2 regions of the Enterococcus sp. AZ103 genome follow, and region 1 is predicted to be linked to the other one. Evidence: riboswitches for the same ligand, from Rfam matches in the RefSeq annotation. Region 1 holds a riboswitch; the other holds the start of a gene.

Region 1 (3,433 bases):
TTGTTCAGCGGATAAAAAAAGAACAAAAAATCGATGTTTCTTCTGATGAAGTGCTAATTACATCAGGAGCCAAACAAGCCATGTTTTTATTGCTTCAAGTGATGTTGCAAAATGGCGATAGTGTCGCGATTGAAGATCCATCATTTTTGTACTCTTTGCCAATTTTTGCTACTGCGGGCATTCGATTGTACGGTGTTGAATTAGATAGCCAAGGAATGCGAGTGGATCAGTTAGAACAATTGATTTTAACCAAAAAAATCAAAATGATATTAGTCAATCCGACCTTTCAAAATCCAACTGGCAGGACTATGTCCTTACAAAGAAGAAAAGAATTAATTGATTTAAGTCGAAAATATCAAATTCCCATTGTAGAAGACGATGTGTTTAGCGAATTGGCCTTCGTAGATTTACCGCTGTCCTTGAAAGAACTTGCACCAGATGAAGTCATTCACTTAGGTTCCTTGTCAAAAATATTTGGTTCATCTTTGAAAATTGGTTGGATTGTTGCAAATCGTGATTTGATTGTGCGTTTAGCCGAAGCACGTCAAATGGTTGATTTTTCTTTAAGCGTTTTCCCTCAGGTTGTTGCCAGCACTGCATTAAAGGATCCTTATTTTAATCAAAAGCAGCAGAATTTAGTAGACACTTTAAAACAAAGCGCTCATGATTTTGAAAAAGAATTAAAGCTTTTATCAAATGATTGGCAGTTTGAACCAATTGAAGGTGGGCTATATGCTTATTTAACTTGGAAAAATAAAAAATTAACGAGAAAAGATTGGGAACTTTTTTTGGATGAACAATTATTAGTAGCTCCGGCGTTTTTATTTAGTAATGATACGATGTCCCTTAGGATTAATTACACTCGTCTAAATCAAGAAAATTTGGCAGTGTTTTTTAATAAATTTCAACAAATCACCGATCAATTGAAAAAAAATGAAGGAGGTCAATATGAATAATCAAATGCTAGATCTATTACAAACCCGTCGTACGTACCGTGATTTCGATGAGAATTATCAACTATCGGAAGAAGAATTACAGGTGATTTTATCAGCTGCAAGACAAGCGCCAACTTGGATGAATGGACAATTCTACAGTATTTTTGTGGTAAAAGATTCCTCAATTCGAGAAAAATTAGTTGCAATGAATCCAGGTAATCCCCACATGCTAAAAAGCTCTGTTTTTTTAATTTTTGTTGCTGATTTAAATCGTTCAAAAAAAGTCGCTGATAAATATGAGGTTGATTTCCCGATAATTGAAGGAATTGATCCATTATTGACTGCGGTGACTGATACAGCCTTAGCCATGAATAGCGCAACATTAGCCGCTGAATCCCTTGGACTAGGAAGCGTAATTGTTGGAAGTATTCGCAAAGATATTGCTGCAATTAGCCAATTATTAAATCTACCTGATTATATGTTGCCAGTAGCGGGAATGAGCATTGGCAAACCAACTGTTGAAATGAAAGTAAAACCACGTTTACCCGAAGAAGCTATTGTATTTTATGACACTTTTAAAGATTATGACTATCAAGTGATTGAAAAATATGATGAAACGATGGAAAAATTTGCTGAAGCCAGAGAAACAAAAATCTGGAGTCAAAAATTTGCTGATTATTTTTCACAAAAACCAAATACTGCAGTTGATCAATTTCTTAAAGATAAAAAATTGCAAAAATAACTTTAGATGATTTGACAGAAACAGATTTTCAATTTATAGTTATTTTATTAAATAATATAAATATTGTTAGGTGAGGCTCCTATATGGACATAAGCTACTGCCGCAAAGGAATCGAGAGACTCCGAGTTGGTCTAACAGATGCCATCGTGAAGGTGACGTTTAACGTAGCTGACAAATTTTGTCTACGCCCTATAGTGCTAAAGCTCAACGATGACATGATTGAGGTTATTTCCGCATGCTCGTTGTTGAGTGTGCGTTTTTTTGTGTCTGACAATGAAAGGTGGTGAGGAAGATGGATCTTGACGAACATCCGAGTAAGAGAATAAGAAATTGGAGGAATTATTATGATGAGCAAGAAAAATCTCCTTGCCAAAAATATCAGCAAGGACCAAGAACTAAAAAAATTAGCACAATTAACTGATCGGGATTTATTTTTAAACTTAAGGACTTCTGAAAAAGGTTTGTCAAATCAAGATGCAAAAACGCGTTTGGAAGAATATGGGCCCAACGAAGTATCTGCACAAAAACCGACGCCTGCTTGGTTATTGTTTTTACAAGCCTTTAACGATCCTTTTGTTTATGTTTTAGCATTATTAGTGATTGTTTCAATTGCCACTAAAGATTTTCAAGCGGCAATTGTAATGGTTATTATGATTTTAGCGAGTGTTTTAATCACTTTTATTCAAGAATACCGTTCCCAAAAAGCCAGTATTGAATTAAAAGAATTGATTGAAAATACCTCTGCCATTACAAGAAATGGCGAAACAGCGGAAATACCAATGGATGAAATTGTTCCTGGAGATATCCTAACTTTAGCAACTGGTGATATGATTCCTGCTGATGCAGTTTTGATTTGGACCAAAGATTTGTTCGTTAATCAATCTTCGTTAACCGGTGAATCAATGCCGATTGAAAAATTTGTTAATAGTGACCACAACAAAATAAGTGAGGAAACTGCCCTAGATTTATCAAATTTAGTTTTTATGGGAACAGATGTCTTGAGTGGTCAAGGCAAAGCTATTATTTTAAAAACCGGGCAACAAACATTTTTTGGAGACATTGCTAAAAATGCAACAGCCAAACGTGGGAAGACAAGTTTTGACATTGGTTTGACGAAAGTTAGTAAATTGCTATTACGCATGATTATGGTTTTATTCCCTTTAGTTTTACTAATTAATGGTGTTACTAAAGGAGACTGGAGCAGTGCCTTCTTCTTTGCAATTGCCGTAGCAGTTGGTTTAACGCCAGAAATGCTTCCAATGATTGTTAGTTCAAATCTGGCCAAAGGTGCTTTGACATTGTCTAAACAAAAAGTGATTGTGAAAGAACTAGCTGCGATTCAAAATTTAGGTGGCATGGATATTTTGTGTACTGATAAAACCGGTACGATTACAGAAGATCGTGTGGTATTAGTTGAACACTTGAATCCTTTAGGGGAAGAAAATCGCCAAGTTTTAGATCTAACTTTTTTAAACTCAACTTATCAAACTGGTTGGAAAAACTTAATGGATATTGCAGTGATTAATTACTATGAAGAACAAAAACAGCAATTACCTTATCAAACAGTCCAAAAAATCGATGAAATACCCTTTGATTTTTCACGTCGTCGTTTGACAGTTGTGATTAAAGCAGATGATCATCAATTAATGATCACAAAAGGTGCGGTTGAAGAGATGGCGACTGTCTGCGATAAGGTAGAGATTAATGGAGAAATCTTACCCTTAACTGATGAATTAAAAGAAAAATTGCAAGAAGT
Region 2 (3,433 bases), 1.4 Mb from region 1:
AAATTTTGCAGAAACAAAACGAGATACTGTTTTTACTACTGAATATTCAGTTCGGACAGCTATGGAAGCAGTGTACGGTTTATTAGAGGTGGATCGAGGTATTCCTGAAGTTTTCGCTTCTTGCTATGATATTAGAACATTGATGAAGGCTACTTATTATTTAAATGATCAAAAGAAATTAATTGATCTAAAAGTTCCTTGGTTTACAAGTCTAGTGGAAAAGCATGAACTAAAAAAAATTAAAGGTACATTCATTGAAGAATTATTAGAAGACAGTGGTTTGTTATAATACTAAGTAATCTTTAGTGTATAAACAAGCATCGATGTGTCCTTCTATAAAAAAGATTACTATCTAAAAAGTAGATCAAAATGAACAACCGAGAAGGATTTTTCTTTTCGGTTTTTTTAAAAGTAACAGGGAATTTTTTTAAAAAAATTATTGATGGATTGGGCAGCCTCCCATGTATTTAACCATTCAAACTGTAATATTTTAATCTTCCACAGTTAAAAAATACAATCACATGATAGATTATTATTACTTTTAGTTCTCGTTTGAAACGAGAACTATTTTTTTCAAAACAAACATTAGTATACTTTTTCTAATTACAGTGGTTACCCTTCCCATTCCCAAAATTAACACTTTTTATTCCAAATAAAGCATTGCCAATACGGATTTATTCTATTCTCTACAATGTAACTCATAGGTGTATATTAAATAATAAGTAATTTCTCTTTTTTGTTCAGATTACTGCCATAGGAGACATTCAAAAAAGTAAGCTTTTAGAATTGAAACTACTGACTAGATTTCTAGAGATCTCTTATGGGTGATAATTATGGTTTATATTATTTTAGAAGATAGAGATTTTTGCGAGATATAATATTTAAACAAATACCCAAGGCAAAAGATAGGATTAAATAACTAGTTCCTCCATAACTTACGAAGGGTAATGGTACTCCTGTCATAGGAATTAATCCTAAGACGCTTGCGACATTGATACTAGATTGGATAAGTATCAGCGTCCCAAATCCAATAAGTACTAAGCTCAGTTGCTGATCTTTGCATTGAATGGATTTCTGAAAAATCCTTAAGCAAACTACAAAAATTAAAAATAAGACAAATATAGCGCCTAGCAACCCCAATTCTTCACTAATAATTGAAAAAATAAAATCTGTCTCTGCTTCTGGTAGATATCCCTGCTTAGTAAGACTATTGCCTAAGCCAAGTCCTAAAAAACCACCATTATATAAAGCATAGTAAGAATTAGCCATTTGATATCCGTATCCATGCTCATCTAAGAAAGGATTGTGAACTATAGAAATGCGATTATAAGCATGAGAAAAAAATGTTGGCAACAAATTGTTTTCGCCTAAAATTAATACAATAGTGGCTATTAAAATTATCCCCATTAAAAATAAGCCTATCCCTATTATTCCTTTTTCAACAGGAATTGCTGCCGCCCAAATGATTACTGCGACTATCACTATAATCATAAATGCTCCAGAAATTTTAGGTTGCAATAATACTAAGCCAGTAGCTAACCCTGTAATAATAAATGGTTTAGTCAATTTTACATTGGTAATATTTTTATTTTTAAAATAACTTGCTAAATATAAAATTAGAAATATAACAATGATTTCAGATGGTTGAAACTGAAATCCCCCTATCGAAATCCATCTCTGTGCGCCATTGACAGTTACAGCAAAAAAACCGACTTTTACCATAATTAAAAGGAGAAATGAAACTATTAAACCTCCCTTAATAAATAGTGGGTGTAGCAAATACTCAAGCTTTATAAAAAAGGTTACCCCTATTATTGTCAAACTTATTATAATAAATATAAATTGCCGATATAATAAGCTTAGCGAGTATTCATCTGTGACCATCAGTCTATAAGAACTGGCACTATAAATTTCTAAAAGCCCAATTACAGATAAAATAAAATATGGAACTAAAATAACAAGGTCAATTTTTCTATTCTTGATCATTCAATTTCTCCTCCTAAAACGATAGTTAGGTGGAATTGATAACCAATTCTACAAGTAACCCAAATAAAAAAGGCCTAAAACCTTTTTTGAACAGATTTTGACCTTTATAAGGTTGTCTCATCGTTCGAGTTTTAGCACTATGCAACGTAAAGAAAAAATATCTTAGTTATTTGAAAAAGCCTTAATTCGACAATTCCTGTTTGACCCATTGGTATCTTTCGATATTTCTGGGCAATAACCTATTTTTACATAGGAGCCTCACCTAACAAGTTTATTTAATTGCGTTCATATTAATTTATTTCTTTTGCCGATACAACGAATTGGAAAAATCTTAAAAAAAAGCTGATAAATTCTTATTAATTCTTTATTTAATCGGCTCTCCGTCAAATAGTGTTGCAAAGGGTTTTTATTTTTATATTAAGTTATGCTTTTCTATTAATTGCTATTACAATAAAATTTTTATTTTTTAAAAAAACTGGATATGGAATAAAAATTATAAAAACATAAATAAATGATCAAATAATAACAAAAAAATATTCTACAGACTTTAGATATATAACTGGTAATAACCATGAACTTGTTAAAAGATGAGAGTAAAGTAGTGACAATTCAGAATATAAGTGACCAAACAATTGATGATGTAAAATTCTTAGCAAAATTAAGTAATCGGAACTGTTTTACAGAATATTGAAGAACGTGAATGCATTCCCGTCAAAGTAAGTAACCATTTGTAAATATTTTTTTGGTGGACGGAAAATTGTTTTTTTTCAATATATTCATTATTCTTTTCCAATAATACGATTGAAATAATTAAAAAAAAAATAAACTTACTCAAAATGATTGAAAGCAATACAACCTTAATTCTATACTTTTGGCAGTTAGATAAAATAACCTTGTTAGGTGAGGCTCCTATCCAAATATAGGCTATTGCGCAGAAATGTCGAAAGACACCAATGTGTAAAACAGGAATTGTCGAATTAAGGCTCTTCTAAAGATAGCTAAGAGAAATCTTTACGTTGGATAGTGCTAAAGCTCAGACGATGAGAACCGATTGATGTACTGTTTGCTTTTTTAGAAAGTAGCAATTGCTTATTTACGATCAATGCTGGCTTAGTCTCCTCTTTCAAGGAAAAAAGAAAGGGATTCTCATGCAAAGATCAGAAAAAAAAATTCCACGTTACACCATAACAACCATTTGTTTTACTTGCCTCACGCTATTAGTGGCTGCCAGTCCAAATTGGTTTCAACAAATAGACGAGGCAATCTATCACATCAAATGGCAATTAAATACGTCACTTTTAACGATTATCAATCTGATGGCGAAAACAGCAACGATTGGCCCAATGTCCCTGTTCTTCTTGTTACTTATGATTTATCTTTTTCAGAAAAAAGAAAAAGTTCTTGCCTTTTGGGCCGTTAGTAACCTTTTAATTGTAGGCTTTTTAGG

Evidence for each region. A riboswitch is a leader RNA that binds a small molecule or an ion and turns the genes downstream of it on or off. The one in region 1 is predicted to bind magnesium.
Region 2: it holds a riboswitch for magnesium, as region 1 does, so the genes downstream of both, ID741_RS04525 (FtsW/RodA/SpoVE family cell cycle protein) here and mgtA (magnesium-translocating P-type ATPase) in region 1, are expected to answer to the same signal.

Annotation. Positions count from the first base shown of each region.
Region 1 is NZ_JBIOSI010000001.1:2,315,662-2,319,094, reverse strand. Features, by position in the region: gene ID741_RS11620 (PLP-dependent aminotransferase family protein) at 1-956, shown strand, start outside; gene ID741_RS11615 (nitroreductase family protein) at 949-1,677, shown strand; M-box (ykoK) riboswitch at 1,733-1,899, shown strand; gene mgtA (magnesium-translocating P-type ATPase) at 2,025-3,433, shown strand, end outside.
Region 2 is NZ_JBIOSI010000001.1:900,768-904,200, forward strand. Features, by position in the region: gene ID741_RS04520 (oleate hydratase) at 1-289, shown strand, start outside; gene ID741_RS04525 (FtsW/RodA/SpoVE family cell cycle protein) at 844-1,986, opposite strand; M-box (ykoK) riboswitch at 2,096-2,263, opposite strand; M-box (ykoK) riboswitch at 2,872-3,038, shown strand; gene ID741_RS04530 (phosphatase PAP2/LCP family protein) at 3,135-3,433, shown strand, end outside.